4 regions of the Streptomyces botrytidirepellens genome follow, and region 4 is predicted to be linked to each of the others. Evidence: riboswitches for the same ligand, from Rfam matches in the RefSeq annotation. Region 4 holds a riboswitch; each other region holds the start of a gene.

Region 1 (7,808 bases), on a different contig from region 4:
TGCGCGAGGGCCTCGCCACCGGTGTTGGAGGCGCCGCCCGGCAGCCACCAGCCGTCGGGGTGACGGTGGCTGTAGAGCGCGCCGGAGGGGTCGGCGATCAGGTCGCGGGTGACGCCCTTGAGGACGTACGTGGTGCCGAGGATGCCCACGAACTGCCCGGGTCGCACGGCCCCGGTGGCGAGTTGTCCGGCGCAGCCGTCGGTCATGCCGAGACGGACCGCGCACCCGGTCGGCAGCCCGGTCTCCGCCGCGGCGTCCGCGCACACCGTGCCGATGGGCGTGGCCGGTGCCCGGACGGACGGCAGCCACCGGGCCGGTACGCCGAGCGCGTCGAACACCTCGCCCGGCCACTCCCCGGCGCGCGCGTCGTAGCCGCTCTTGAGCGCGTGCGACCAGTCGGTGGCGACGGGCCCGCCGGTGAGCCGCCACCCGACGAGGTCGGGGGTGTGGAGCACGTGCCGGGCGGCCTCATGGGCTGCATGCCGGTTCCCGTGGGCCCGGTGCCCAAGGGCATCCGCATGCCCCTCCGCGCCCGACAGCCAGGCGATGCGGCCGAGGGCGGCGGTCGGGGCGACCGACAGGCCGAGGGCCTGCCAGCGCGGGGCGCCCGCCTCCTGGGCGCGGGCGTTGAGCCCGGCGGCGCGGCGGTCGTCGTACATCAGGGCGGGACCGAGGGGTTCGCCCCGGCCGTCCGCGAGGACGAGCGTGCCGGAGGTGGCGGCGACGGCCACCGCCACGACCTCCCCGCCGCCCGCCGGAAGGGCCACGGTGGCCTGACGCAGGGCCGCCGCGACGGCGGGCCACCAGGCCGTGGCGTCCTGTTCGCTGCGGCCGCCCGCGCCCCGGCGCGGGGGCGGGAGTTCCGCACTGCCCCGCGCCCGTACGCGACCGTGCGCGTCGACGCACACCACCCGCACGGCCGCCGTGGCGATGTCGATCCCCGCGACGACCTCGGCCCGGTCGGACATCACAGATCACGCCCCTCACACGTGGAGTTAAGTTAACACTGGCGATGTTAAGAAGGGCCGGGGGCGATCCTCACGTCCGTACGCTCCCGCCACTCCCCCACCAGCCGGGCGTCCGCCGCGCCGTCCACCACCAGATGGTCGAAGTCGGCCAGCGGGCACAGCCGGTGCAGCGCCGTGCGCCGCGTCTTGGACGCGTCCATCAGCAGCGCCGTGCGGGCCGCGGCGGCGAGCATGGCGCGCTTGACCAGCACCACGTCCTGCTCCTGGTGGTACGTGGTCGCCGCGTCCATGGCCGAGGTGCTGACCAGCGCCAGGTCCACCGAGACGGCCGCGATCGCCTCGGCACACGGCACGCCGAGGAAGGAGTCATGGGTGTGCGAGTACTGCCCGCCGAGCCCGATCAGCCGGATCCGGGGCACCCCGGCGAAGACCTCGATCACCCGCCGGGCGTTGGTCACCACGGTCAGCGGGGCGGACTCCACCAGCAACGGGGCGAGCGCGAGGACGGTCGTGGAGTCGTCCAGCATCACCGACATCCCGGGCTCGACCAGCTCCGCGGCGGTGGCGGCCACCGCCTCCTTCTCGGCCCGGTGGGCGCCCATCCGGTAGGCGAGGCTGGACTCGAAGACCGACGAGGGCAGGGCCGAGACCCCGCCCCGGAACTTGCGCAGCACCCCGAGCCGGGCCAACTCGTCCAGGTCCCGGTGCACGGTCATCAGGCTGACGCCGGTGAGGTCGGCCAGCTCCGCCGCGGTGGCGGTGGAGTGGGCGAGGACGTATTCGGTGATGGTCTGTCTGCGGGCGTCCTGGGAGCGGACCGTGGTCATGGGCGGGTTCCTCCCGTAGCGCCGTCGGCGGGCCCGGCGTCGGCAGGCGCGTTCGCGGTGGGCACGGTGCCGGTAGGCGCGTTCGCGGTGGGCACGGTGTCGGCAGGCGCGTTCGCGGTGGGCACGGTGTCGGTGGGGACGTTCAGGGAGCGCAGCGCCGTGCGGTCGCCGTCGACGCCGATCTCGGTCACCGCCGCGTTGTCCAGCCGGGGGAAGACCGTGCGGTAGCGGCCGACGGGGATGCCGAGCAGGGTGCACAGCGCGGTCCGCAGCAGGCTGTTGTGCGCCACGACGAGCACCGTGCGGTCCGGGTGCGCGGCGGCAAGCCGGCGCAGGGCGGCGACGGCGCGGGCCGCGGCCTCGCCGGGGCGCTCCGAGCCGGGGAAGGCGCCGGTCTCGGGGTCGTCGCGGAACGCCCGGACGGCCGCCGGATCCTCCGCCTCCATCTCGGCGAGGGTGCGGCCCTCGCCCCAGCCGAAGTCCATCTCGCGCAGGTCCTCGACCACTTCGGGGACCAGGGCCAGCGCGGTGGCGGCCGGTTCGGCGGTGTGCCGCGCCCGGCTCAGCGGGGAGCACGCCACCGCGTCGATCCCACGGCCCCGCGCCCAGTGGGCGAGGGCCCGCGCCTGCCGGTGGCCGCGCTCGGTCAGCGCGATGTCCGAGGTTCCGGCGTACCGGTTCTCCGCGTGCCACACGGTCTCCCCGTGGCGTACGAGCAGCAGTCGGGCGGTCATCCGGGTTCTCCCCTGCGTCAACCATGGCCTGAGCCATTGCCTGATCACGTCTCCGGTGTTAAATCTAGCATCGCTCATGTGATGGAGCGCCGAGGTTCCGGAGGGAAGCAGGGCATGCGCATGATCATCGGAGTGGATGTCGGCACTTCCGTCACCAAGGCCGTGGCCTTCGGCCGCGACGGGGTCGCGCGCGCCTCCGCGGCCCGCCCCAGCCGACTGGACCGCCTGCCCGGCGGCCGGGTCGAACAGGACCTGGAGGACGTGCTGCGCACCGTCGCCGAGGTGGTGCGCGAGGTGGCCGCGGCGCTCCCCGGCCCGCCCGCCGCGCTCGCGCTCACCGGCCAGGGCGACGGGCTGTGGCTGCGCGACGAGACGGGCCGGGCGGTGCGCCCGCCGATCTCCTGGCTGGACGGCCGGGGCGGCGGGACCATCGGCCGCTGGCGCGCCGACGGCACGCTCGAAGCCCTCTACGCGCTCACCGGCTCCGGGCTGTTCCCGGGCTGCCACGCCCCGCTGCTGCACTGGCTGGCCGAGCACGAGCCGGAGTCGCTGGAGCGGGCGGCGGTCGCGGGCTACTGCGTGGACGCGGTGGCCCAGCGGCTGACCGGCGCCATCACCGTGGACGCCTCCGACGCGTCGCTGCCGTTCCTCGACGTCACCACCCGTACGTATGTGCCGGACGCCCTGGAACGCTGCGGACTGTCCGGCCACGCCCGGCTGCTGCCGAGCCCCGCCGCGCCCGGCACCGTCCTCGCGCTGGACGACGAAGGGGCCCAACTGACCGGGCTGCCGCCCGGACTGCCCGTGGTCTCCGGTCCGTACGACCTCCCGGCGTGCGCCATCGGCAGCGGGGTGCGGGACGTGGGCGACGGGCTGCTCATCGTCGGCACCACGCTGGCCTGCCAGGTGCTCACCGACCGCGCGGCGGTGGACGCTTCGGCCGATCCGGCCGGAATGTGGCTGTGCACCCCCGACCCGGAGCGCTGGCTGCGCGCGATGCCCGCGATGGTCGGCACGGCCGCCCTGGAGTGGGTGCTCGATCTCACAGGGACGACCACCGCCGAGCTGGACGCCCTGCTCGACGGGAGTCCGCCGGGCGCGAACGGCGTGACCGCGCTGCCCTTCCTGTCCGGCGCCGGGGAGCGCGCCCCGTTCGTGGAGCCCGCCGCCCAGGGGCGGTTGGACGGTCTCACCCTCGCCACCACCCGCGCGGACACCGTACGGGCCGTGTGCGAGGCCATCGCCTACGCGGCCCGCCACTGCCTGGAGGCCGCCGGGCTCTCGGGGCGGCTCGCGCTGTGCGGCGGAGGGGTGCGTTCCGCCGCCTGGACGGAGATTTTCGCGAACGTCATCGGCCGCCCGGTGGTCATTCCGGACGAGCCGGAGGTCGGCGCGCGGGGCGCGGTCGCGGTCGCGTGGCGGTCGCTCGGCGACCCCGTGGACGCGTCCCGGTGGCGCTCCGCGTCCCGTACGGTCGAGCCGCGGAGCGAGCTTCGCGGCGCGTACGAGGACGGTTACGCGGGCTACCGCGACCGCCTCGCCCGTGCCCTGGAGGAATGGCGGACGAGCGGTCCGGGAAGCTAGTTTTCCCTGGGATTCCGGCGCGGCCAAAGCCCGACGCGACTAGCACATCCATACGAATCCACCCAGCTGACGACACAACATCTGGGGGCGCGTGCGCAGCACGACACAAGATGTATGCTCGTTTCCGCTGTCGCCGCAGGGGAATCCGGCGCGAATCCGGAACTGTCCCGCAACGGTGTACGTGTGCGCTTTTGCGTACCCGTGAGTCCGATGACCTGCCGACGGCCGTCTGCATACGTCCGGGCCTCGCGGGTTGGGCCGATGGACGCTGCGTGGTGTGCCGTAAAGCGGAATCGGCATGCCCGTGAGCGGCCATCGCGCACTGCCCTCGCAGGCCCCCAGCCGAGCGAGGGAGAACACTTCAGTGACCATCGCGCCCGCCGACCCGGTTTCAGAGGCAGCGGAGACTCCGGCAGCGGCCGACGCGCCCGGGACCGCCTTGTTGCGGACCCTCACCGGGCTCACCGCCGATCTGCCCGCCACCGACCCCGGCAAGGTCGCGGCCGCCGCCCTGCGCGGCCGCCATCCCGGTTCGGACGAGGCGGAGTTGCGCTCCCTGGCGACCGAGGCGGCGGCCGGACTCATCGGCGAGGAGCCGGAGTACTCCAAGCTCGCCGCGCGGCTGCTGACCCGCGCGATCGCCGAGGAGGCGGCCGGGCAGGGCGCGGACTCCTTCTCCGCGTCCGTCGCCGTGGGCCACCGCGAGGGCCTGATCGCCGACTCCACCGCCGAGTTCGTGACCGCCCACGCCGCCCGGCTGGACGCGCTGGTCGACCGGGCGCTGGCCGACGGCGCCGACGACCGCTTCGGCTACTTCGGGCTGCGCACCCTGCACAGCCGCTATCTGCTCCGCCACCCCATCACCCGTCAGGTGATCGAGACCCCGCAGCACTTCCTGCTGCGAGTGGCCTGCGGGCTCGCCGAGGACCGATCCGAGCGGGCGCTGGACGACGTCGCCGAGCTGTACCGGATGACCAGCACGCTGTCGTACCTGCCCAGCTCCCCCACGCTGTTCAACTCCGGCACCCGGCACCCGCAGATGTCCTCCTGCTATCTGCTGGACTCGCCGCTGGACGAGCTGGACTCGATCTACAACCGCTACCACCAGGTCGCGCGCTTGTCGAAGCACGCGGGCGGCATCGGTCTGTCGTACTCCCGCATCCGCGCCCGCGGTTCGCTGATCCGCGGCACCAACGGGCACTCCAACGGCATCGTGCCGTTCCTGCGCACGCTCGACGCCTCGGTGGCGGCCGTCAACCAGGGCGGCCGGCGCAAGGGCGCGGCCTGCGTCTACCTGGAGACCTGGCACGCGGACATCGAGGAGTTCCTGGAGCTGCGGGACAACACGGGCGAAGAGGCCCGCCGCACCCACAACCTCAACATCGCGCACTGGATCCCGGACGAGTTCATGCGCCGGGTCGAGGCGGACGGCGACTGGTCGCTGTTCTCGCCCGTGGACGCGCCCGAACTGGTCGACCTGTGGGGCGAGGAGTTCGACGCCGCGTACCGCAAGGCCGAGGCCGAGGGCCGGGCGCTCAAGCAGGTCCCGGCGCGCCAGCTGTACTCCCGGATGATGCGCACCCTCGCGCAGACCGGCAACGGCTGGATGACGTTCAAGGACGCCGCCAACCGCACCGCCAACCAGACCGCCGAGCCGGGCCGGGTCGTCCACTCCTCCAACCTGTGCACCGAGATCCTGGAGGTCACCGACGACGGCGAGACCGCCGTCTGCAACCTCGGCTCGGTCAACCTGGCCGCGCACCTGGGTGAGGACGGTGAGATGGACTGGGAGCGGCTGGACCGCACCGTCCGCACCGCCGTGACCTTCCTCGACCGCGTGGTGGACATCAACTTCTACCCCACGGAAGAGGCCGGGGCGTCCAACTCCCGCTGGCGGCCGGTGGGGCTCGGCCTGATGGGCCTCCAGGACGTCTTCTTCCGGCTGCGGCTGCCGTTCGACTCGCCCGAGGCGCAGGCGCTCTCCACCCGGATCTCCGAGCGCATCATGCTCGCCGCGTACGAGGCGTCCTGCGACCTCGCCGAGCGCCACGGCCCGCACCCGGCCTGGGCCGAGACCCGCACCGCGCGCGGCGTGCTCCACCCGGACCACTACACCGGCGCGCAGGCCGCCTGGCCCGAGCGCTGGGAGGCGCTGCGCACCCGAATGGCGACCACCGGCATGCGGAACTCGCTGCTGCTGGCGATCGCGCCGACCGCCACCATCGCCTCCATCGCGGGCGTGTACGAGTGCATCGAGCCGCAGGTCTCCAACCTCTTCAAGCGCGAAACGCTCAGCGGTGAGTTCCTCCAGGTCAACAACTACCTGGTGAACGACCTGAAGAAGCTCGGCGTGTGGGACACCCAGACCCGTGACGCGCTGCGCGAGGCCAACGGCTCGGTCCAGGACCTCTCCTGGGTTCCCCAGGACGTACGCGACCTCTACCGCACCGCGTGGGAGATCCCGCAGCGCGCCCTGATCGACATGGCGGCGGCCCGCACCCCGTACCTCGACCAGAGCCAGTCGCTGAACCTCTTCATGGCGGCGCCGACCATCGGCAAGCTCAGCTCGATGTACGCGTACGCCTGGAAGCGCGGCATCAAGACCACCTACTACCTGCGCTCCCGCCCGGCGACCCGGATCGCCCAGAGCGCCCGCGGTGGCGCCGCCACGGCCACCGTCCCCGCCCCCGTCCCCGCCCAGCAGACGCCCGCCGAGGCCGACGCGGTCGCCTGCTCCCTGGAAAACCCCGAGTCCTGCGAGGCCTGCCAGTAATGCCCACCGCATCCGAGATGACCACCGCGAACACCGCGACGGATCACGCCAAGAATCTGCTCGACCCCGGCTTCGAGCTGACCCTGCGGCCGATGCGGTACCCGCAGTTCTACGACCGCTACCGGGACGCGATCAAGAACACCTGGACCGTGGAAGAGGTCGACCTCCACTCGGACGTCGCCGACCTCGCCAAGCTGTCCCCCGGTGAGCAGCACATGATCAGCCGACTGGTGGCGTTCTTCGCGACCGGCGACTCGATCGTGTCCAACAACCTGGTGCTGACGCTCTACAAGCACATCAACTCCCCCGAGGCGCGGCTGTACCTGTCGCGGCAGCTCTTCGAGGAGGCCGTGCACGTCCAGTTCTACCTGACCCTGCTGGACACCTACCTGCCCGACCCGGACGACCGGGCGGCGTCCTTCGCGGCGGTCGAGAACATCCCCTCCATCCGGGAGAAGGCGGAATTCTGCTTCCGCTGGATGGACTCGGTGGAGAAGATCGACCGCCTGGAGTCCAAGGCCGACCGCCGCCGCTTCCTGCTCAACCTGATCTGCTTCGCGGCGTGCATCGAGGGCCTCTTCTTCTACGGCGCCTTCGCCTACGTCTACTGGTTCCGCTCGCGCGGCCTCCTGCACGGCCTCGCGACCGGCACCAACTGGGTGTTCCGCGACGAGTCCATGCACATGGAGTTCGCCTTCTCCGTCGTGGACACCGTCCGCGAGGAGGAGCCCGACCTCTTCGACGACGACCTGGAGCGCCAGGTCACCGACATGCTGAAGGAGGCCGTCCAGGCGGAGCTCCAATTCGCCCACGACCTCTGCGGCGACGGCCTGCCGGGCATGAACACCGAATCGATGCGCGCCTACCTGGAGTGCGTCGCCGACCAGCGCCTGGCGCGCCTCGGCTTCCCCGCGGTCTTCGG
Region 2 (7,808 bases), on a different contig from region 4:
CCTAGAGGGAGGGACTGACAGCTGGCCCGTAACTCGCCCTCGGCCGTCCCGGGTTGGCGTCGTTACCGAAGGTCAGACAGTTGAACGCCCCGTGCCAGATCCGTGCCAGGTTGAGCGGGGAACCACGAGGAACAGCAGTCGCTCGATCAGCCCCGTCGAAGAGCTTTCCTGCTCTCCCTCACAGGTCAACGGCCAGATCGCCCCTAGATCACCCGAGCTTCCCAAGCTCAGGTTCTGTCCAGTGCCACGCAAGGCCCAGGCCGCGCAGTGTCTAGAGCTGACGGTTGCCGAGGGGTTCGAGCAGACTGTCCATGTGGACTCGGGAATCGCAGCGATCTTGGGGGCAGTAGTTGGGGCATTGGGTACCGGCGGTGCAGCTGTTGTTACAGGGGTGTGGGCGGCCAAGACCGCGCAGCACCAAGCGGCGGCCCAAGACGCGCAGGCAAGGCGTCAGCTGCGTGCCGAACATGTCCGAGAGCGTCGCGGGCCGCGCAGCAAGGCGTACGCGGACTTCGTCGCACAGGCGCGTGTCATCGAGAGGGCGCTAGGCAGGTACCAGGACTCGCACATCCTTGAGATGGGGCAATTCAATCAAGAAGTTGACAAACTCGACTACTTGGGGGTGCAGGTGTTGCTAGAGGGGCCGCCATCCGTCATCCGTCCCTCACAAGACTTGATCAGCTGCGCCCATCGATGTATGAGGCCGCTTCGAGTCTCCATTGCGGCGCTTCATGAGTTCGGCGATGAGTCAAGCGAGTACGCTGCAGCGAAGAGCGCGGTGGGCGATGTCGGCTTCGAGCTCATCGCGGAAGTGAAGGATTTCGCTGAGGCCGCGCGGCGCGTCCTCGACGACGATGGGGCCGGACAGGCCGACGCTTCGGTCGGCGCGCAGGTCGCTACGACGGCTACCGTCGCTCGGGACGCCGTGGCCGACTCGGGCTGACATCCACGGTCGACATCAAAGGCAGCAGACAACGGCGCAATTGCGCAGATGTTGACGGAAGATCGTCGGCCAATCAGGCCCTGTCCAACTCGGAGTGACCCAGCCTGCGATGGAACTCCAAGGCGGTGGTCAGCGAGTGCTGTACAGCAGGCAAGTACAGCAACCACCCCAACCACCGTCGATCGACACCGGCCCCAGCCGACCGACTGACCAGCCGGGCAGACCTTAGCGACCACCCCGCCCGTAGTTCGGGACGAAGAGGTCGTGGGTTCAAATCCCGCCACCCCGACTGAAGGAACAGAGGTCAGGCCCGGTGCTGAGAAATCAGCACCGGGCCTGACTCGTTGTGCTTGCCCCTCGTGGCCGTCTGTGACTGTCCTACACTGTGGAAACCGCGACATCACACTTGTGGGGGGACTGATGTTTCGACGAGCGGTGCCGACACCCGGGATGTCCGAGGCGGGGACGGTGCCGACCAGTCCCCCGCGGGCGCGTCGGTTGTGTGCTTGGGCGCTGGATTTCGCCGTCGTCGTGGCAGTGGCCGTGCTGCTCGGCTGGTTCACCTTCCATCGAATCAGTTCCGAGGTGACCGACGCCACGAGCCTTGCTGGGACGAGCGCTTGGGAGGTCATCACCTCGAAGGGCGATCTGGCGGAGGCGGGTCAGGACGTCGGACGGTCGCTTTGGCGGTCTGCGGTGAGTGACATCCAGCAAGCCTTCGCCGCGCTGGTCGTGTTCACCTTCGTCTACCACTTCCTCTCGCTGGCCGTGATGAGCCGCACGCCGGGGCAGGCGTTGACGGCCCTGTGCGTCGTACGGCGCGGTGGCGCGGGGCGGCCTGGGCGGAGCCGGGTTGCGGTGCGCGCCGCGGTCACCACGCTGGTCGATGTCGGCTGGTATGCGCTGGCCTGCTACCTGCTGGCCGAGGGCGAGGTCGTCCTCTCGGTGTTGTGCTGGGTCGTCGCCATATCGTTCTTCGCCTTCAATGCGGGGCTGGCGCTGATGGGCTCCCGGAGGTCGCTGGCCGACCGGCTGGCCGGTGTGACGGTCGTTGGCGCGCACGTCCGTGCCGCGCTCGCCCGGATCGGCGGGACGGTCCGGTGGGGCGGCCGGACGGGCCCCTGACGCCTTTCCCTGGGCCGTCGTTAGCGATCATCCGCGTCCGGGGCGGCAATGCTCAGCACCGACGATGTTGTCGGCACAGCTGAACGGGGTCGGCCAACGTCCGGCGGGTGCCGTGTGAGAAGGCGATCACCTATCGGGAAGGACGTGCCCGGACCGACCCAGGCGCGGGTCTCGAAGGGTGGTCGGGCCGACCCCGTACATCTTCAGCTTGATGCAGGGCAGAAGTTATTGCAAGTAATTTGCAATAACGGTTCAGAGCGTGGAGCGGACCTCCTGGGCCGCTGCGACCAGGTGGTCCAGGGAGGCGCGGACCTCGGGCCAGGCGCGGGTCTTCAGGCCGCAGTCGGGGTTGGCCCAGAGGCGGTCGGCGGGGATGGCGGCGAGGGCCGTGCGGAGGAGGGTGGCGGTTTCGGCGGGGCCGGGGACGCGGGGGGAGTGGATGTCGTAGACGCCGGGGCCGACCTCGCGGGGGTAGTGGGCGTCGGCGAGTTCGGTGGCGACCTGCATGTGGGAGCGGGCGGCTTCCAGGCTGATGACGTCGGCGTCGAGGTCGTCGATGGCCGGGAGGATGTCCCCGAACTCGGCGTAGCACATGTGGGTGTGGATCTGGGTGTCCGCGCGCACGCCGCCGGTGGTGAGGCGGAACGCCTCGGTGGCCCAGGCCAGGTAGGACGGGCGGTCGGCGGTGCGCAGGGGCAGGGTTTCGCGCAGGGCGGGTTCGTCGACCTGGATGACCGCAGTGCCCGCGGCCTCCAGGTCGGACACCTCGTCGCGCAGGGCGAGGGCGACGTGGCGTGCGGTGTCGGCGAGGGGCTGGTCGTCGCGGACGAAGGACCAGGCCAGCATGGTGACGGGGCCGGTGAGCATGCCCTTGACCGGGCGGTCGGTGAGGGACTGGGCGTACGTCGTCCAGCGCACCGTCATCGGCTCGGGCCGGGAGATGTCGCCGGCCAGGATCGGCGGGCGGACGTAGCGGGTGCCGTAGGACTGCACCCAGCCGTGCCGGGTGGCGAGGTAGCCGGTGAGCTGTTCGGCGAAGTACTGGACCATGTCGTTGCGTTCGGGCTCGCCGTGCACCAGGACGTCGATGCCCGTCTTCTCCTGGAAGGAGATCACGTCCTGGATCTCGGCCGCGATGCGCTGCTCGTATCCGGCGGTGTCGATGCGTCCGGCGCGCAGGTCGGCGCGGGCGGTGCGCAGCTCGCTGGTCTGCGGGAACGAGCCGATGGTGGTCGTCGGCAACGCGGGCAGCCGCAGCCGGGCACGCTGGGCGGGGGCGCGCTCGGCATACGGCTCGGGGCGGCGGGTGTCGGCGTCGGTGACGGCCTCGGCTCGGGCGCGTACGGCCGGGTCGCGGGTGAGCGTGGAGGTGGACCGGGAGGCCAGGTCGGCGCGGTTGGCGGCGAGTTGTGCGGCGATGGTGCCGGTGCCCTGGGCGATGCCGCGGGCGAGGGTCGCGACCTCGGTGGCCTTCTGACGGGCGAAGGCCAGCCAGCGGGCGATCTGGGGGTCGATGTCGCGTTCGGCTGCCGTGTCGAGGGGGACGTGGAGGAGGGAGCAGGACGCCGAGACGTCGACCCGGTCGGCGAAGCCGAGCAGGGTGCCGAGCCTGGACAGGGAGGCGGCGAGGTCGTTGATCCACACGTTGCGGCCGTCCACGACGCCCGCGACCAGGCGCTTGCCGGGCAGTCCGCCGACGGCGGCGAGGTCGTCGAGGTTGGGGGCGGCGGGCCCGGTGAAGTCGAGTGCCAGCCCGTCCACGGGGGCCTTGGCCAGGACGGACAGGGACTCGCCGAGGCGGTCGAAGTACGACGCGACCAGCAGCCGGGGGCGGTCGGTGAGGGCGCCCAGTTCGCGGTACGCGCGGGCGGCGGCGTTCAGTTCGGCGGCGGTGCGGTCCTGGACGAGCACGGGTTCGTCCAGCTGGACCCATGCGGCGCCGGCCGCCCGCAGATCGGCCAGCACCTCCGCGTACACGGGCAGCAGCCGGTCCAGCAGGGTGAGCGGCTCGAAGTCCGGCGCGACGCCGGGTGCGGGCTTGGCGAGCAGGAGGTAGGTGACGGGGCCGACCAGCACCGGCCGGGCGGTGTGACCGAGTGCGACCGCTTCTGACAGCTCGGCGACCTGCTTCGCCGAGTTGGCGGCGAAGACGGTGTCGGGGCCGAGTTCGGGCACCAGGTAGTGGTAGTTGGTGTCGAACCACTTGGTCATCTCCAGCGGCGCGGCCTCCTGGGTGCCGCGCGCCATGGCGAAGTAGCCGTCCAGCGCGTCGGCTTCGACGGCGGCGCGGTGGCGGTCCGGTACGGCACCGACCATGACGCTGGTGTCCAGCACATGGTCGTAGAACGAGAAGTCGCCGGTCGGCACCTCGTCGATACCGGCGTCGGCCAGCTGCCGCCAGTTCGCCGCGCGCAGCATCGCGGCGGTCTCCCGAAGGGCGCCGGCGCCGACCCGGCCCTTCCAGTAGCCCTCGACGGCCTTCTTCAGTTCGCGGTGGTGCCCCTGACGGGGGTAGCCGTACACGGTGGCCCGTGCCGCCGCGGCGGCCGCGGATGTCGCTGTCACGTAGCTCTCCTTCGCGAGCGTGTCCCTTGGGGATCCCGGCCGGATTCGGGGGCGCGAAGGAGTGACGAACCGGGCGGATCGACCGCGCGTCCGATACGCGCGCGTCCGCCTGCTTGGTACGCCGACCCGCCCTCGAGGTCACCGGGATCTCCGCGCGCGATCGGTCGCGCACGGGCAACGGGCAGGTCTTCGGACTCGCGGGCACACCTCGTGACGTCGTGCACGTCGAGGCACCTACTGGCCGTCGCTTCCCGGGCCCGTCTCCCGGACCCAGTGCGTATGACGGCGGTCGTTCCCGCTCACCGCTGCGGGGCAGTCCCGGATTTCCACCGGGTTCCCTCTTACGACGCGCCTGCCTGGCGGGCAGGGCGAACCAGCTGCGGGGCCCAGCCTAGGCGGTGGTGCCGGATCGGGGCACCCCCTCCACAGGGGCAGGGGGTAGAAAGGGCGTATGGCGCGCCGTTCCTTAGCATCCGATGTGGTTTCCACAGCCTCCGAGGCCGGAATGGCCTCCGCGGCCCCCGAGGCCGGAGTCCCCGAGTCCGACGCCGAGGCGATGGTCACTGCCGTGCTGACCGCGTCCCGGCTGCTCGTCGCCGTCTCCGCCCGGTCGCTGGCAGCGGTGGAGGAGTCCCTGACACTGCCGCAGTTCCGGATGCTGGTCGTCCTGGACGCCGGAGGTCCGCTGAGCCTGTCCGGGCTGGCCGGGGAGCTGGGCGTCCAGCCGTCGACCGCGATGCGCATGATCGACCGCCTGGTCACGACGGGCGTGGTCGCGCGCGGCGTCTCCGCCGAGGACCGGCGTACCAGCATGATCTCGCTCACTCGGGCCGGTCGGCGGATCGTGGCCGAGGTCACCGAGCGGCGCCGCCAGGAGATCGCGCGCATCGTGGACGTCATGCCCGCCGGACAGCGCCGCCATCTGATCGAGGCGCTCCAGGCGTTCGCCGAGGCGGGCGGCGAACCGACCGTCGAGACCGGGAGCCCGCAGGCCCACGCCGCCTGGTGAGCGCGTGGGCGACCCCGGCGCCCGGCAGCCGCACCCCCGTAACCCTGCGAGAATGATCAACTGCTCTGGGAGACCGTGAGACCGGTGGGTGGCCGGGGGGACAGGGGACGTGCGATGAGGCTGCGGGACCGGCTGCGGTACTGGTTCGACGGCACGATGGACCGGGGGACGCCCGCCCTGATCGGCTGGCTCGGCCTCGCCTCCCTCGCGTTGATCGCCGTGGTCTCCACGCTGGTGGTCGCCCTCTCCCACGAGGACACCCGGAAGAGCGGCGGCTGGACGGGCGTGGTGTGGATGAGCCTGCTGCGCACGCTCGATCCGGGCACCATGGGCGGGGACACCGGCCGCCCGCTGTTCCTGGTGCTGATGCTCACGGTCACGATCGGCGGCATCTTCATCGTCAGCGCGCTCATCGGTGTCCTCACCACGGGCCTGGAGAACCGGATCCAAATGCTCCGCAAGGGCCGGTCGCGGCTGATCGAGCGCGGCCACACGATCGTGCTGGGCTGGTCGGACCAGGTGTTCACGGTGATCGCCGAGCTGGTGGAGGCCAACCAGAGCGCCCGCCGCTCCTGTGTGGTGATCCTCGCCGACCACGACAAGGTCGACATGGAGGACCAGATCCGCGACCGGATCCCCGCGACCGGCCGCACCCGCGTGATCTGCCGCTCCGGAAGTCCGCTGGAGCGGCGCGACCTGGAGCTGGTGAGCCCCGACACCGCCAAGTCGATCATGGTGTTGCCGCCGGTCGGGGACGACACCGACACGGACGTCATCAAGGTGCTCCTGCTGCTCAACAGCCGGAAGTGGAAGGGCGCGCGGCCGAACGTCGTGGCGGCCGTGGAGAGTTCGGACAACCTGCCCGCCGCCCGCCTCGCCGCCGGTACGAACGCACTGATCATCGACGCCGACGACATCGCCGTACGGCTCATCGCCCAGGCGCACCGGCAGTCGGGGCTGTCCAGCGTCTTCAACGAACTGCTCAGCTTCGAAGGCAACGAGTTCTACTTCCACGAGCAGCCCGTGCTGGCGGGTGGGACGTACGCGGACACCCTGGCCCACTACGCGCAGGGCATGGCCGCCGGGCTGCGCCGCAGCGACGGTGAGGTGCTGCTCAACCCGCCGATGGACACCGTCGTCCGCGACGACGACCAGCTGCTGGTGATGGCCGAGGACGATCTGCTGATACGGCCCGCCGAGGCCCGGCCCGAGATCGTCCCGTCGGCGATCACCACCGCGCCCGGGCGGCCGCCGGTGCCGGACCGCACCCTGGTGATCGGCTGGAACTCCCGGGCGTCGAAGCTCATCACGCTGCTGGACAGCTTCGTCGAACCCGGCTCGGCCGTGGACATCGCGGCACCGCGGCGGCCGCGGAAGGGGGTGCCGGAGGGACTGAAGAACCTGACGGTGGGCCACAAGCGGTGCGAGCCGACCCGCAGGTCGTCCCTGGAGGCCCTCGACCTCGGCCGCTACCAGCACATCGTGGTGCTGTCCGACGACACCATCGACCCCCGGCGCTCCGACGACCGGACGCTGGTGACGCTGCTGCACCTGCGCGACATCGAGGTGCGGCTCGGTGACCCGTACTCGATCGTCACGGAGATGAACGACGACAGCAACCGGGAGATCGCCCAGGTCACCAAGGCCGACGACTTCATCGTCAGCACCAAGGTGATCAGCCTGCTGCTGACCCAGCTGACCGAGAACCGCGAGTTGTACACGGTGTTCATCGACCTCTTCGACCCGGAGGGCTCGGAGATCTACCTCAAACCGGCCACCAACTACCTGGTGCCCGGGGCCGAGGCCAACTTCGCGACGGTCATCGAGGCCGCACGGCGGCGCGGCGAGACGGCCCTCGGCTACCGGCTGGCACGCCACGCCGACGTACCGCCCACCTACGGCGTCCGCCTCAACCCCGACAAGGCCGCGCCGCTGGTCCTGGACGAGGGCGACGCGATCGTCGTCCTGGCCGAGGAGTAACGCTTCTGCGGACCCGGTCTGCGGGCCCGGCTCCTACTGGCGGCTCAGGGAGCGGCTGACGCCCGCCGCGGTGGTGGTGGCCAGGATCCAGCCGGTGACGATCAGCAGGTACGAGAGCCACTGGTACCCGCCGCGCGGGGCGAACGCGGCCTCCTGCCCGAAGCCGATGATGGGGAGGAGCAGGTC
Region 3 (7,808 bases), on a different contig from region 4:
CCGCGCCCCGCCCGGCCTTTCCGCTCTTGCACGGGATGGCGCCGAGGGCCTGGACACCGACCCGTATACCGGCGAGGGCCACGCTGTCGCGGATGGCTCCGTACAGGACGAGACCCGCCCACCCGTTGGCCTCCGCCCGGTTGGCCATGATGTCGCCGACGAGGGCGGTACCCAGCGAGGCCCCTCCGTCGCCCCGCCCCGAGCTGTTCCGGGAGAACGCCGCCCGCCTCCACCACGGCACCGACGCCTGGCGCGGCGTCGAGGCGCCGGGCAGCACCCGCTTCCCCTGGAGCCCGGAGTCGACCTACGTCCGCCGCCCGCCGCATCTGACCGGCCTGGCGGCCACCGCCCCGGACCGCGTCACCCTGGGCCGGGCGAAGGTGCTGCTGCACCTCGGCGACGACGTCACCACCGACCACATCTCCCCCGCGGGCCGGATCCCCGCCGACAGCGCGGCGGGCCACTGGCTGGCCGAACGCCAGGTCGCCCGCCGGGACCTCAACCAGTACTCCACCCGCCGCAGCAACCACGAGGTCATGCTGCGCGGCGCCTTCACCAACCCGGCGGTGACCAACCAGCTGCCCGGCACCCGGTCCGGTGCGGGCGCCCACACGTACACGGCCGACCGCACCCGCGTCCTGCCGGTGTACGAGGCCGCGCCCACCTATCGCGACGCGGGCTACGACCTGGTCGTCGTCGCGGGCCGCAACTACGGCGCCGGTTCCAGCCGCGACTGGGCGGCCAAGGCCCAGGCCCTGCTGGGGGTGCGCGCGGTCGTCGCCGAGTCGTACGAGCGCATCCACCGCAGCAACCTCATCGGCATGGGTGTCCTGCCGATGGAGTTCGCCGAGGGCGACAGCGCCTCGGCCCACGCGTTCACCGGAGAAGAGGACCTCTCCTTCGAGGGGCTCGGCGAGCTGCGCGTCGGGACCAACCGGGTGATCATGCATCTCCACGGAGGTGACGACCGCCACACCACGGCGGAACTGCGGCTGCGCATCCACTCCCGGCAGGAACTCGCCTACCTGCGCCACGGCGGCATCCTGCCGTACGTGGTCCGCCGTTCCCTCCAGGGACCATGATGGCCCTGCGGGGACGACGGCGAGAGAGACGGTGGAGATGGACTGGGAGAGCTTCGCGGAGCAGATGGCCGTGATGGCGCGGGACCTGCTGGCGCAGGACTCGGTGGACGGGACGCTGGAGCGGATCACCGAATGTGCCGTGGAGATCGTCGAGGGGTGCGACGCGGCCGGAATCCTGGTCCTCCACGGTCAGAAGGTGGAGACCCTGGCCCCGACCGAGGGGCTGGTGGTCCGCTCCGATCAGTTGCAGGAGCTGACCGGTGAGGGCCCGTGTTTCGACGCCGCGCTCCGCAGCGAGCCCGTCCACCGGATCAAGGACTTCGCCGCGCCGCAGGAGAGGTGGCCCGAGTTCGGGCGCCGGGCCCGCGACCTGGGCATCGGGAGCATGATGGGGTTCCTGCTCTACACGCGGGAGGAGGAACTCGGTTCGCTGAATCTCTATTCGCGGAGTACGGGCGTCTTCACCAAGGGCAGTGAGACGGCGGGCTGGCTGCTGGCCTCGCACGCCGCGGTCGCGTTCTCCAGCGCCCGCACCGCCGACCAGCTCCAGCAGGCGCTCTCCACCCGGCACACCATCGGCGAGGCCATGGGCATCCTCATGGAGCGCCTCAAGATCAGCGAGGACGACGCCTTCAGCGTGCTGCGGCGGGTGTCCCAGGAGCGCAACATCAAGCTGCGGGACATCGCCCGGCAGGTGTGTGAGAGCGGCGGCATCGACGACTGACCGCCGCCGTGCCGCCGAGGGGCGGCTCCACCGGCCCGCATTCTGGACCGGAAGAGCCTGGCCATCCCGTTCCCCCGGGGGACTCGCGGACAGCGTGGGCGGCGAGTACCCGCCGCCCGGACCCGTATGCATGCGCACCGGACCCGATGAGTGATGACCGGTCAGCGGGCCAGCGGCGGTCAGCGGGCGAGCGCCCGTCAGCGGGCCAGGGCCGGGATGATGCCGCCCGCGAGGACCGCCTCGCACTGCCGCGGGGAGAGCCGGTGGCGCAGCAGGTACTCCTCGTCCCGCGTGACGTTGCGCACCCGGAGCGTCGGGTCGTCCGTCCTGGCGAGGGCCTCGTGCAGACCGGGCAGGCGCAGCCGGTCGTCGGTCTCGATGCGCTCGTAGTCGCCGGGGTCGTCGAATTCGAGGGCGAGGACGCCGAAGTTGGCGAGGTTCTGCCAGTGGATGCGGGCGTACGACTTGGCGATGACCGCCCGTAGTCCGAGGTAGCGCGGGGTGATGGCGGCGTGTTCGCGGGACGAGCCCTGGCCGTAGTTCGCCCCGGCCACGATGAGGTGTCCGGTGTCGTCCCGGGCCGACGCGGCGCGCCGGGGGTAGTCGGGGTCCAGCCGGGTCAGGGTGAACTCGGCCAGCTTCGGGATGTTGGACCGGTACGGCAGGGCCTTCGCCCCGGCCGGGGAGATCTCGTCGGTCGAGACGTCGTCACCGGCCTTGAGGAGGACCGGGCCTTCCAGGGTGTCCGGCAGCGGATCGAGATCGGGCAGCGCGGAGATGTTGGGGCCGCGCCGCAGCTGGACGCGGCGGGCCTCGTCCGGCGGCAGCGGCGGCTCCAGCATGGCGACGTTGACCGACGCCGGTGCGGGGGCGTCCGGGGTGGGCGGGACCGCCGACAGGCGGTCGGCCCAGTCGCGCGGGTCCGTGATGACGCCGGTCAGCGCGGAGGCCGTGGCGGTCTCCGGTGAACACAGCCACACCGCGTCGTCCTCGGTGCCGGAGCGGCCGGGGAAGTTGCGCGGGAACGTACGCAGCGAATTGCGCCCCGCGGCGGGGGCCTGGCCCATGCCGATGCAGCCGAGACAGCCCGACTGGTGGATGCGGCCACCGGCGGCGATCAGGTCGAACGTGGCACCGGAGCGCGTCAGGTCCTGGAGGATCTCGCGGGACGTCGGGTTGATGTCGAAGCTCACCTCGGGCGCCGTCTGCCGCCCCGCCACCATGGCCGCCGGTACGGCGAAGTCGCGGAACCCGGGGTTGGCGGAGGAGCCGAGGACCGCCTGCCCGATGGGCTCCCCGGCGGCCTCCCGGACCGGCACGACGTTTCCCGGGGAGGTGGGCCGTGCGATCAGCGGCTCCAGGGACGACAGGTCGATCTCCTCGTCGAGGTCGTAACGGACGTCCTCGTCCGCGACGATCTCCACGAAGTCCTCGCCCCGCCCCACCCCCGCCAGGAAGTCGCGCACCGCGCCGTCGGAGGGGAAGACGGTGGTGGTGGCGCCGAGTTCCGCCCCCATGTTCGCGATGACGTGCCGGTCCATGGCGGTGAGGGAGGCCAGGCCGGGCCCGTGGTACTCCAGTACGCGGTGGACGCCGCCCTGCACCCCGTGACGGCGCAGCATCTCCAGGATCACGTCCTTGGCGCTGACCCACGGCGGCAGTTCCCCGGTCAGCCGGATGCCCCAGATCGCCGGCATGGTCAGGTGGAGCGGCCGTCCGGCCATGGCGAGAGCCACTTCCAGGCCGCCGGTGCCGATCGCCAGCATGCCCAGGGAGCCGCCCGCGCAGGTGTGCGAGTCGGATCCGGCGAGCGTTCTGCCGGGGGCGCCGAAGTGCTGCATGTGCGTCGGGTGGGAGACACCGTTGCCGGGTTTGGAGAACCACAGGCCGAAGCGGCGGGCGCCCGAACGCAGGAAGAGGTGGTCCTCGGCGTTGCGCTCGTCGGCCTGGAGGATGTTGTGGTCGACGTACTGGACGCTGACCTGCGTACGGACCCGGTCCAGCGCCAGCGCCTCCAGCTCCTGCATCACCAGGGTGCCGGTGGCGTCCTGGGTGAGCGTCTGGTCCACGCGCAGCGCGATCTCCTCCCCCGGCCGCATGCTGCCGGACACGAGGTGGTCGCCGATCAGCCGCTGCGTCACGGTGCCGTGTGCGTGGCCATGGGGCAGACCCATAGCGGTACCGCCTTCCCGGTGCGGCGCTGCCGGACGGTCCGGGCGCCACCATGCGGGTTCCCGTTCCGCGGCCGCCATGCAGGGCCCGCCCCGGCACAGTCACCCGGACGGGCGTCCCGGCCCCGGGCCCGGCGTCAGCCGCCGTCCGCGTCCGCGGCCGCCGGGGCGGTGCGGACGGCCCAGCGCTGTTCGACCTTGGCGATCCGCCAGTAGGCCAGCGCCGCGGCCCACACCACGACGAACAGGCCGACGATGATGAACCCGACGTTGTCCAGGTTCAGGCCGGAGATCCAGCCGGTGACGGCGTCCCGCAGGGCGAGCTTGTCGTGGAGCACGCCGACCAGCTCGATGGTGCCGATGAGGAAGGCCACCGCGATCGACAGACCGGTGATGGCCAGGTTGTAGAACACCTTGCGGACGGGGTTGGAGAACGCCCACTGGTAGGCGAAGTTCATGAAGGTGCCGTCGAGGGTGTCGAACAGGCTCATCCCGGCGGCGAACAGCAGCGGCAGACACAGGACGGCGTACCAGGGCAGTCCCGCGGCGGCGCCGCTCCCGGCCATCACCATCAGCGTGACCTCGGTGGCGGTGTCGAAGCCGAGCCCGAAGAGGAAGCCGAGCGGGTACATCTGGCCGGGCCGGGTGATGGACTTCGTGAAGCGGCCCAGGACGCGGTTCATGAAGCCGCGCGAGTCCAGGTGCGCCTCCAGCTCCGACTCGTCGAACTGCCCGGCGCGCATCGCCCGGAACACCCGCAGGATGCCCAGCAGGGCGACCAGGTTGAGCGCGGCGATGAGGTAGAGGAAGGTCCCCGACACGGTGGTGCCGATGACCCCGAGGACCTGGTGGGTGCCGGAGTTCTCGTTCACCAGGGTGCCCGCCAGCCGCGTACCGCCGGCGACCAGCGCGGCCAGCAGCACCACGACGCTGGAGTGGCCGAGCGCGAACCAGAAGCCCACCGACACCGGCCGCTTGCCGTCGGCCATCAGCTTGCGGGTGGTGTTGTCGATCGCGGCGATGTGGTCGGCGTCGAAGGCGTGCCGCATGCCCAGGGTGTACGCGGTGATCCCGAGGCCGACGCCGAACGTCTTGGCGCCGACCTCGTAGTGGTGCGGGGTGACCACCAGGAAGAGCAGACCGAAGGCGACGGCGTGCAGGGCGACGATCACCGCCAGCAGCCCGGCGGTCCGGACGGTGTCCTCGCGCCGCCATGCGAATGCGGTGGGCAGGGTCATGCGGTCACGCTCCAGCACCTCGTGGATCACTTCGTGAGATGCCGCGGCCGGTCTCCTGGCTGACGGGTCGACGCGACCGCCCCTGCCTTCCCGGCCGCGCGAGGCGGCCAGTGGCTCCGCGGCCCGGTCCTGCGGCCGCGGAACGGGACGAGAACTCCCCGATTCACAGTGGCGAGGGCCGCTCCGGTTTCCCACCGGCTTCCCGAACACCACGGCGCGGCAACTGTAGGCGGCACCCCGCAAAACCGGCAAGTGGCGCACTTTCAGCAACGGTCAGGCGCGTGCGGTTCGGCAACGGTCACGCGCGCGAGGTGAGGATGCTGAGCGCGTTGGCCGCGACGATGGCGCCGATGCTCGCCCACTCGGTCCACCCCAGGCCCTGGCCGAGCAGGACCCATCCGACGACGGCGGCGAGGACCGGGTTGACGCTCATGAAGAGCCCGAAGGTCTGAGCGGGTACGCGGCGCAGCGTGAACAGGTCGGCGAGGTAGGGCACGGCGGAGGACAGGACACCGGCCGCGATGGCGTATCCGGCCGCCCCCGGCGTCGGCGGGTGCTGCACGGCGATGGCGATGCCGACGGGCAGGAACAGCACGGCGGAGACCGCCGCGGCCGCAGCCGACCCCTGCGCCCCGGGGACGCGGCGGCCGACGGTGCGGTTGAGCAGGATGTACGACGCCCAGCAGGCGGCGGCCAGCAGCCCGAGGCCGAGGCCCAGGTAGTCGGTGGAGGGCTGAGGACGCATCAGGGTGACCACGCCCGCCAGCGCGACCAGCGCGCAGCACGCGTCCGTGCGGCGGTGGGAGGCGGACAGGGCGATGGTGAGCGGCCCGAGGAACTCCAGGGTCACCGCGAGCCCGAGGCCGATGCGGTCGATGGCGCTGTACAGGGACAGGTTCATGGCGCCGAAGACCAGGGCCAGCAGCAGCACCGGCCACCACTGCTGCTTGGTGAAGGACCGCAAGCGGGGGCGGCCGACGGCCAGCAGGACGATGGCCGCGACGTACTGGCGTACCGCGACGACACCGGAGGCTCCGAGCACGGGAAAGGCGAGGGAGCCGATCGCGGCGCCGGTCTGGTTGGACAGGCCGCTGCCGGCCATGATGAGCACACCGGCCAGCGGGTGCCCGGCCGGTTTCCGGCCCGGGGCGTCCGGCAGATCCGGACCGGCGCGGTGTGACGTGGCGGTCGGCTGGGCGGGAGCAGGAGCGGAAGCGGGAGCGTGGGCTGCGTCCATACCGCGATCGTGCGGTCGCGCGAGCGTTGCGCAAAATGCGTTGACCGCCACACCTATACGCTTGGGTTATGGATGTGGAGCTGCGACAGTTGCGCTGTCTCGTCGCGATCGTGGACGAGGGCACCTTCACCGATGCCGCGATCGCGCTCGGAGTCTCCCAGGCGGCCGTGTCCCGCACGGTGGCCTCGCTCGAACGCGCCCTCGGGGTGCGCCTGTTGCGGCGTACCTCCCGGACGGTGACCCCGACCGGCACCGGGCTGCGGGTGGTGGCGCAGGCCCGGCGGGTGCTGGGCGAGGTGGACCATCTGGTGCGGGAGGCCACGTCGGGTCACACACGGCTGCGGATCGGCTACGCGTGGTCGGCGCTGGGCAGCCACACCCCCACCTTCCAGCGCCGCTGGGCCGCCGCCCATCCGGAGACCGATCTGCACCTCGTCCGCGTCAACGCCACCACCGCCGGTCTGGCGGAAGGGGCCTGCGACCTGGCCGTGCTGCGCAGGCCGCTGGAGGACCAGCGTTTCGACTCCGCCATCGTGGGGCTGGAGCGGCGGCTGTGCGCGATGGCGGCGGACGACCCCCTGGCCCGGCGCCGCTCCATCCGGCTCGCCGACATCAGCGACCGCACGCTGCTGGTCGACCGGCGGACCGGCACCACCACCCCCGAGCTCTGGCCACCCGGCTCCCGCCCGGACACCGAGGAGACGCACGACGTCGACGACTGGCTCAACCTGATCTCCACGGGCCGCTGCGTGGGGATGACGGCGGAGTCGACCGCGCACCAGTATCCGCGGCCCGGCATCGTGTACCGGCCGGTGCGCGACGCCGAGCCGATCGCGGTGCGGCTGGGCTGGTGGCGGGACGATCCGCACCCCGCGGGGCAGGCGGTGATCGAGCTGATCACCGCCCTGTACCGCACGGGGTGACCCCCCGGTCTGCGCCTTTAGTAGAAGTGTCGCCGTCCGGCGACCGCGTGACCGGCGGCGCCCATGGCCCACAGGACCGCCCCGATGACGAGAAGGACGATGCCGATCGTCCACAGAACGGCGATGCCGGTCAGCAGACCGATGATGAGGAGAATGACCCCGAGGACAATCATGGTGTCCTCCGATCTCTCGAGAGTGCTCCACTTCCACTATCTGCCTCTTCCGCCTGCCACGCCAACACGTCGCACCCCGCCGGGGCTATCCGTGCGCGGCTCGGGCATCGTGGCTCCGACGTGTTCACCAGGAACCGCGAGGAGTCATCGATGACGACAGCCGAGTCCAGCGAGTCGGCAACCGGGACCGCCGAGCCCGTGGTGCGCGCCGCCGCCGGTGCGGTGCGCGGCCGCCGGGAGGGCGGTCTGGCCGTGTTCCG
Region 4 (7,808 bases):
GGTGCGCACGGCCGTCATCATGGTGGGCCGCACCCTGGCCGCCGAGCAGTTCCGCGACAGCCACCTCTACTCCCCGGAGCGCGACCGCCCCCACCCGGCGTGCGACACGCCCGGTACGTGAGCGGAGCCGTCCACCCTGCCGCGACGCGCCGTGCCCAGGCACCCGAACACCCCTCTCCCCACCGCTCGCCGGTGCCCGCGCGGCGCCGCGCGGGCACTGCGCGGCGAGGGCATCGCGTCCCGCGTCGGGTGACGCGTCCGGCACCGCGATCGCGGGCTGCTGCCGCGTGGCGGCGTACGCATCCCGCGCGGGTGGGGCAGACGTCCGTCAGACCTCCCGCGGTCCGCGGGAGGCGGCGCGGCCCACGATCGTGCCCGCGCGGTCTATGCAGATCACGTCGACCGCGACCGGGGCCCCGCGCAGGACGCCCAGGGCCGTGTCACGGGCCGCCGCCGCGACCAGGTCGCCGAGGGGGACGCCCCGGGCCGCGCACAGCTGCACCGTCTCCAGGCCGGTGTTGGCCGCCGCGACCGCCGCGGCCAGTTCCTCGTCCGCGCCGCCGCGGCGGGCCAGGTCGGCGAGGTAGGCCTTGTCGACCTGGGAGCGGGAGGAGTGCAGGTCGAGGTGGCCCGCGGCGAGCTTGGAGAGCTTGGCGAAGCCGCCCGCGACCGTCAGCCGGTCCACCGGGTGGCGGCGCAGGTACTTGAGCACGGCGCCCGCGAAGTCACCCATGTCCAGCAGGGCGTCCTCGGGCAGCCCGTGTTCGGCCACCGCCACCTTCTCGGAGGTCGACCCCGTACATCCCGCCACGTGCCGCCGCCCCGCCGCCCGCGCCACGTCCACCCCGCGCCGGATGCTGTCGATCCAGGCCGAGCAGGAGTACGGCACCACGATGCCGGTCGTCCCGAGGATGGACAGCCCGCCGAGGATGCCCAGCCGGGGGTTCCACGTGCTGCGGGCGATCTCCTCGCCGTGGTCCACCGAGATCTCGATCTCGACGTCACCGCTGCCGCCGTGGCGGGCGGCGACCTCGGCGATGTGGTCGCTCATCATCTGGCGCGGCACGGGATTGATGGCCGGTTCGCCGACCGCGAGCGGCAGCCCGGGCCGGGTGACGGTGCCGACGCCGGGCCCGGCCCGGAACACCACGCCGCGGCCCGGCGGCAGGGCCCGTACGGTCGCCCGCACCAGCGCGCCGTGCGTCACGTCGGGATCGTCCCCGGCGTCCTTCACGACCGCGGCCATGGCCCGGTCCGCCCCCAGCTCCTCGGCCGCCAGCGCGAACGCGGGCCGCTGGCCCTTCGGCAGCGCGATGGTCACGGGATCGGGGAACTCGCCGCTGAGCAGCGCGGTGTACGCGGCCGTCGTCGCGGCCGTCGCGCACGCCCCGGTGGTCCAGCCGGGCCGCAGCCCGGTGCGCTCCAGCTGCGCCCCGCGGCCCCCGCTCGCCCGGGTCTCCGGCTCAGCCACGGGCCACCCGCCGCGCATACGATGACGGGCGCACCGGCGACGAAAGGCATCCGATGAACAGCGCACCGGCGCGCCACGTGCTCATCCTGGGCGGCACCACCGAGGCCCGCCGACTCGCCGCGGAGCTGGACGCCGATCCCGCCCTGCGCGTCACCAGTTCCCTCGCGGGCCGGGTCGCCGAACCGCGACTGCCCGCCGGGCAGGTGCGGATCGGCGGGTTCGGGGGCCCCGAGGGCATGGCCCGCTGGCTCCGCGAGCACCAGGTGGACGCGCTCATCGACGCCACCCATCCTTTCGCCGACACGATCAGTCACAACGCGGCCCGTGCGGCCGCCGCCGTCCATGTTCCCCTGCTCGCCCTGCGCCGCCCCGGCTGGGTGGCGGGCCCGGGCGACCGCTGGCACCCGGCGGCCTCGCTGGAGGAGGCCGCGCGGCTGCTGCCGGAGCTGGGGGAGCGGGTCTTCCTCACCACGGGCCGCATGGGGCTGGCCGCCTTTGCCCACCTCACCGCCCCGTGGTTCCTGATGCGCTCGGTCGACGCCCCGCAGCCACCGGTTCCACCCCGCATGGAGGTGATCCTCGACCGCGGCCCGTTCACCCTCGAAGGCGAAACCGCCCTGCTGCGCGACCACCGCATCGACGTCCTGGTCACCAAGGACAGCGGCGCCGGGGCCACGGCACCCAAACTGGCCGCGGCCCGCGACGCCGGGATCCCCGTGATCGTCGTCCGGCGCCCGCCCGCCCCGGAGGGTGTTCCGGTGGCCCGGACCCCCGCCGAGGCCGTCGCCTGGCTCCGTACGGCCGCACGCCCCTGACGCCGGGGAGCGTCACCCCTCGGGGTAGCGGCGTGGCGTCCAGACGATCTCGGTGCCGTCGCCGCGGCGCGCGGTGCGCGTCTGGGAGGAGCCGACCAGGAGGATCGTGCGCATGTCCACGTCGGCCGGGTCGAGGTCGGCCAGGCGGATGATGCGGACGCTCTCCTCGGGGCCGCCGATGTCGCGGCCCAGGACGACCGGGGTGTCCGGCGCGCGGTGCTCCAGGAGGAGTTCGCGCGCCTTGCCGACCTGCCAGACCCGGCTGCGGGAGCCCGGGTTGTAGAGGGCGAGCACCAGGTCGGCGGCGGCCGCGGCGCGGAGCCGTCCGGCGATGACCTCCCAGGGCTTGAGCCGGTCGGACAGGGAGACCACGGCGTAGTCGTGGCCGAGCGGCGCGCCCGCGCGGGCGGCCGCGGCGTGGGCCGCGGTCATGCCGGGCAGCACCCGGACCGGGACGTCGCGGTACGGCTCCTCGGACGCGGCCTCCAGCACGGCGGTGGCCATGGCGAACACGCCGGGGTCGCCCGAGGAGACCACGGCGACACGCCGACCGCGCCGGGCGAGATCGAGGGCGAATTCGGCCCGCTCGGCCTCGACCTTGTTGTCGGAGGGGTGGCGCCGCTGCCCGGGGCGTACGGGGACCCGGTCCAGGTAGGTGGTGTACCCGACCAGGTCCTCGGCGGCGGCCAGTTCACCGCGCGCCTCGGGGGTGAGCCACAGCGGACCGGCCGGGCCGAGGCCCACCACCACGACCTCGCCCGGGCGCCCGGACACGGAGGCGTCGGGGGCGTCCGGGGCGCCCGGTGTGTCGATACGGCTCGGCAGCACCGCCACCGAGAAGTAGGGCACCGACGACGGGTCGACCTCGTCCAGCGCCCCGGTGCGCTCCGCGCTCATCGTGGCGCGCTCCACGTACCGCGCGTCGGCGAGCCGCCCCGAACGCTCCAGGGCGCGCCGAACGGTCGGGAAGGTGCGGCCGAGCTTCATGACCGCCGCCGCGTCGGTCGTCGCGAGGCGCGCCGTCAGCTCCTCCTCGGGCAGCGTGCCCGGGAGGACCGTCAGCACCTCCTCGCCCTCCACCAGCGGCGCGCCCAGCCGGGCGGCGGCCGCGCTCACCGAGGTGACGCCGGGGATCACCTCGGTGGCATAGCGGTCGGCGAGCCGCTTGTGCATGTGCATGTACGAGCCGTAGAAGAGCGGATCGCCCTCCGCCAGCACCGCGACCGTGCGCCCCGCGTCGAGGTGTGCGGCGAGCCGCGCCGCCGCCTCCGTGTAGAACTCCTCCATCGCGCCCCGGTAGCCGCCCGGATGGTCGGTGCCCTCCGTGGTGACCGGGTAGACCAGCCGCTCCTCGATGTGGTCGGGCCGCAGATGCCGCTCGGCGATGGAGCGGGCGATGCTGCGGCCGTGCCGGGCGCTGTGGTACGCGACCACGTCGGCCCCGGCGATGACCTCCACCGCCCGTACCGTCATCAGGGACGGGTCACCGGGGCCGAGGCCCACGCCGTACAGCCGGCCCTTCGCCGCGGGCGTCGCCTGTCGCTGCTGCTCGCTCACTCTTCCTCGCTCGCTATCGCGTTGATCGCGGCCGCGGCGATGGCACTGCCGCCGCGTCGGCCGCGCACCACCAGATGGTGGGGCGCCGCCGGATGCCCGGCCAGCGCCTCCTTGGACTCGGCGGCGCCGATGAACCCGACCGGTACGCCGATGACGGCGGCCGGCCGCGGCGCGCCCTGCTCGATCATCTCCAGGAGCCGGAACAGCGCGGTGGGCGCGTTGCCGACCGCCACGACCGACCCCTCCAGCCGGTCCCGCCACAGCTCCAGCGCGGCGGCGCTGCGCGTCGTGCCCATGCGCCGCGCCAACTCCGGTACGGCCGGGTCGGACAGCGTGCACACCACGTCGTTGTCGGCGGGCAGCCGCTTGCGGGTGACGCCGCTGGCGACCATCTGCGCGTCGCAGAGCACGGGCGCCCCGGCGCGCAGCGCCTCCCGGGCCCGCGTCACCACCTCGGGCGTGTACGCGAGGTCCTTGACCAGGTCGACCATGCCGCATGCGTGGATCATCCGCACCACGACCTGGCTGACGTCGGCGGGGAGGCCGCCCAGGTCCGCCTCGGCGCGGATGGTGGCAAAGGAGGCGCGGTAGATGGCCGCCCCGTCCTTCTCGTAGTCGAACACTGTGTCCTCGATCATGTCGTTGATCATGCCGTTCCGCGGGCCGTCGCCACGGCGTCGGCCAATTGCTCTGCTGCCACGTCTGTCCCGCTGGCGTCATTCGCGCCGTCGTTTGTCGCGCCGTCCGGCTCGCGCGTGTCGCGCACGGTGAGCCGGTAGTCCGTATCGGACGTGGCCAGCGCGTCCACCCAGCGGCCGCCGGGGTGGCCGCAGCGCCGCTCGCAGCCGGAGAAGTACACCGGCGGCGCGCCGGGGGAACCCTGCGGCGTGTCGGGGGAGCGGGGGGCGCCCGCCACCGCGCGCGTCGCGTGGGCGCGCACATCGGCCAGGGACTTGGCGCAGCCCGGGCGTCCCGTGCACGCGCCGACCCCGACCCACGGGGAGTCCGGATCGGTCACCAGCCCCGCGTCGGCCGCCTCCCGCGCCGCGGCCGCCGCGCCGTCCGCGGTGAACCCCGGGAGCACCACGCCGCGCCAGGGTGTCACACGCAGCTCACCCGACCCGCCCCGGGAGGCGAGCCCGGCGAGCAGCCGCCACTGCGCCGCGCCGACCCGGCCCAGGGGAACGAGGACCGACACGGCGTGGCGCCCGTCCGGCCCGGACACGACGCCCGGCGCGGGCGGCGCGCCGGGCCCGCCGACCGGTCCTCTCCGTCCGATACGTACGGCTTCGATGCCTTCGTCCGCGAGTCGCGCCGCCAAGCCGTCGGCGGTCACGGCGTGTTGCGCGGGCAGTTCGCGCACCCGCCATGCCCGCGTACCGCTCGCCCGGACCCGGGCCAGGAACTCCACGGCGGCCAGCGCGGCGGCACGCGGCGCGTCCCGCCCCCGCACCTCCAGCGCAGTCCCGTCGGCCCCAGCCCCGGACCCCACCCGCAGCACCGCTCCGCCGTCCCGCGTTGCGATCAATGTCACATCCGCGCCGAGTGCGGCGACATCGCCCCGCCCGTCGTCCACCGCGAACAGGAAACGACCCGACAAGCCGGACAACTCTTCCCATGTCCCGGCGCACAGCGCGGTGTCCAACTCCCGTGCCCACGCGGTGACATCGCCGCATCCGGAGCCGTCGAGGCCGCCCAGCGGGGACGCCACGATGTTGCGCACCCGGTCGAACCGGTCGGAGGGGAGCAGCCCGGCGGCCCGGAGCGCGGCCGCCAGCTCGCCGCCGCACGCCGCGTCCAGGCCGCGGACCTGGAGATTGCCCCGCGAGGTGAGGTCCAGCCAGCCGTCGCCCAGCTCCTCGCTCGCCCCGGCCAGCGCCCGCGCCTGACCGGCCGTCAGCAGGCCGCCCGGTATCCGGACGCGGGCCAGGGAGCCGTCGTCCGCCGGGTGCAGCCGCAGCGCGCCGGGGCAGGCGTCATCGCGTCCGCGCGCCCGCGGCGAGGGCGCTTCATCCGCAGGTGGGATGGTTGTCGGGGGGAGGGACATGGCGGCGAGCATACCGACGTCCGGTCGGCCCGCACTGTCCCGTGCCAGGTCAGCAACGCCTACTATGCTCTGCGGCGGGCCGTCTGGCCCGCCGGACGCACAAGACGGCGTCAGGGGAGGAAACCGGTGCGAATCCGGTGCGGTCCCGCCACTGTGAGCACGGCAGCCCGCCGTGCGAGCCAGGAACTCCCGCCGTCTTCCAACCCGCCCGGGGCGCGGACCCCGAGGAAGGCGCTGAGCCATGATTCTGCTGCTGTCGACCTCCGACACCGACCTGCTCAGTGCCCGTGCGGCCACGGGCCCGGTGCCGTACCGCCTCGCCAACCCGGCGCGGCTCGCGCTCGACGATCTGCCCGGGCTCCTCGACGGTGTCGAACTCGTCGTCGTACGGCTGCTCGGTGGCGTCCGCGCCTGGGAGGAGGGCCTCGAAACCCTGCTCGCGGGCGACCTGCCCGTCGTCGTCCTGACCGGTGAACAGGCCCCTGACGCCCAGCTCATGGAGGCGTCCACGGTCCCCGTGGGGATCGCCGCCGAGGCGCACGCCTACCTCGCGCACGGCGGGCCCGCCAACCTGGACCAGCTGGCCCGGTTCCTGTCCGACACCGTGCTGCTCACCGGCCATGGCTTCGAACCGCCCGCCCCCGCCCCCACCTGGGGGCCGCTGGAGCGCACCGCGCGCGAGGACGTCACCGGCCCGACGATCGCCGTGCTCTACTACCGCGCCCACCACATGAGCGGCAACACCGCCTTCGTGGAGGCGCTGTGCCAGGCCGTCGAGGACGCCGGAGGCCGCCCGCTGCCGCTGTTCGTCGCCTCCCTCCGGGCCCCCGAGCCCGAGCTGATCGAGGCCCTAGGCGCGGCCGACGCCGTCGTCACCACCGTCCTCGCCGCGGGCGGCACCCGCCCCGCCGAGGCGTCGGCGGGCGGCGACGACGAGGCGTGGGACGCGGGCGCGCTCGCCGCGCTCGACGTCCCCGTGCTCCAGGCGCTGTGCCTGACCTCGCCGCGCAGTGCGTGGGAGGAGAACGACGAGGGTCTGTCGCCGCTGGACGCCGCGACCCAGGTCGCCGTCCCGGAGTTCGACGGACGGCTGATCACCGTGCCGTTCTCCTTCAAGGAGGTCGACGAGGACGGCCTGCCGGTCTACGCCCCCGACCCCGAGCGCGCCGCGCGTGTCGCCGGAATCGCGGTACGACACGCCCGGCTCCGGCACATACCGGCGGCCGACAAGCGCCTCGCGCTCGTCCTGTCCGCCTACCCCACCAAGCACTCCCGGATCGGCAACGCGGTCGGCCTCGACACCCCCGCCAGCGCCGTCGCCCTGCTGCGCCGACTGCGCGCCGAAGGGTACGACTTCGGCCCCGAGGAGGGCGAGGGCGCGCTTCCGGGCCTGGCCTCCGGCGTCGGCGACGACCTGATCTACGCCCTCATCGAGGCGGGCGGCCACGACCAGGACTGGCTCACCGAGGAGCAGCTGGCCAAGAACCCGGTCCGCATCCCCGCCGCCGACTACCGCCGCTGGTACGCCACGCTGCCGCAGGAGCTGCGCGACGCGGTCGAGGAGCACTGGGGCCCGCCGCCCGGCGAGATGTTCGTGGACACCAGCCGCGACCCCGAGGGCGAGATCGTCCTCGCCGCGCTGCGCCACGGCAACCTCCTGGTCGTCATCCAGCCGCCGCGCGGCTTCGGCGAGAACCCCATCGCCATCTACCACGACCCCGACCTGCCGCCCTCGCACCACTACCTGGCCGCCTACCGCTGGATGGCGACCCCCGAGGCCGACGGCGGCTTCGGCGCCGACGCCATGGTGCACCTGGGCAAGCACGGCAACCTGGAGTGGCTGCCCGGCAAGAACGCGGGCCTGTCCGCCGCCTGCGGCCCCGACGCCGCGCTCGGCGACCTGCCGCTCATCTACCCC

Evidence for each region. Region 4 has a riboswitch for cobalamin ahead of cobN (cobaltochelatase subunit CobN). Riboswitches for the same ligand answer to the same signal wherever they lie in the genome.
Region 1: another riboswitch for cobalamin. It lies ahead of EEJ42_RS46790 (ribonucleoside-diphosphate reductase subunit alpha); the one in region 4 lies ahead of cobN (cobaltochelatase subunit CobN).
Region 2: another riboswitch for cobalamin. It lies ahead of metE (5-methyltetrahydropteroyltriglutamate--homocysteine S-methyltransferase); the one in region 4 lies ahead of cobN (cobaltochelatase subunit CobN).
Region 3: another riboswitch for cobalamin. It lies ahead of nicT (Nickel transporter NicT); the one in region 4 lies ahead of cobN (cobaltochelatase subunit CobN).

What each region holds. Positions count from the first base shown of each region.
Region 1 covers NZ_RIBZ01000867.1:5,518-13,325, reverse strand. The annotation lists gene EEJ42_RS46810 (FGGY-family carbohydrate kinase) at 1-968, opposite strand, end outside; gene EEJ42_RS46805 (DeoR/GlpR family DNA-binding transcription regulator) at 1,016-1,795, opposite strand; gene EEJ42_RS46800 (histidine phosphatase family protein) at 1,792-2,529, opposite strand; gene EEJ42_RS46795 (FGGY-family carbohydrate kinase) at 2,644-4,113, shown strand; cobalamin riboswitch at 4,228-4,350, shown strand; gene EEJ42_RS46790 (ribonucleoside-diphosphate reductase subunit alpha) at 4,478-6,886, shown strand; gene EEJ42_RS46785 (ribonucleotide-diphosphate reductase subunit beta) at 6,904-7,808, shown strand, end outside.
Region 2 covers NZ_RIBZ01000028.1:17,524-25,331, reverse strand. The annotation lists gene EEJ42_RS01660 (hypothetical protein) at 242-943, shown strand; gene EEJ42_RS01655 (RDD family protein) at 1,481-2,068, shown strand; gene metE (5-methyltetrahydropteroyltriglutamate--homocysteine S-methyltransferase) at 2,321-4,633, opposite strand; cobalamin riboswitch at 4,797-5,026, opposite strand; gene EEJ42_RS01645 (MarR family winged helix-turn-helix transcriptional regulator) at 5,139-5,642, shown strand; gene EEJ42_RS01640 (CASTOR/POLLUX-related putative ion channel) at 5,757-7,622, shown strand; gene EEJ42_RS01635 (membrane-associated oxidoreductase) at 7,656-7,808, opposite strand, start outside.
Region 3 covers NZ_RIBZ01000883.1:32,536-40,343, forward strand. The annotation lists gene EEJ42_RS49435 (RraA family protein) at 1-148, opposite strand, end outside; gene EEJ42_RS49440 (hypothetical protein) at 150-1,082, shown strand; gene EEJ42_RS49445 (GAF and ANTAR domain-containing protein) at 1,120-1,806, shown strand; gene EEJ42_RS49450 (aconitate hydratase) at 2,004-3,980, opposite strand; gene nicT (Nickel transporter NicT) at 4,115-5,215, opposite strand; cobalamin riboswitch at 5,244-5,444, opposite strand; gene EEJ42_RS49460 (EamA family transporter) at 5,514-6,452, opposite strand; gene EEJ42_RS49465 (LysR family transcriptional regulator) at 6,521-7,375, shown strand; gene EEJ42_RS51585 (DUF6131 family protein) at 7,393-7,548, opposite strand; gene EEJ42_RS49470 (carboxylesterase/lipase family protein) at 7,699-7,808, shown strand, end outside.
Region 4 covers NZ_RIBZ01000875.1:18,815-26,622, reverse strand. The annotation lists gene cobM (precorrin-4 C(11)-methyltransferase) at 1-121, shown strand, start outside; gene EEJ42_RS47905 (cobalt-precorrin-5B (C(1))-methyltransferase) at 329-1,489, opposite strand; gene EEJ42_RS47900 (cobalt-precorrin-6A reductase) at 1,525-2,286, shown strand; gene EEJ42_RS47895 (precorrin-2 C(20)-methyltransferase) at 2,299-3,843, opposite strand; gene EEJ42_RS47890 (precorrin-8X methylmutase) at 3,840-4,481, opposite strand; gene cobG (precorrin-3B synthase) at 4,490-5,890, opposite strand; cobalamin riboswitch at 5,949-6,098, shown strand; gene cobN (cobaltochelatase subunit CobN) at 6,132-7,808, shown strand, end outside.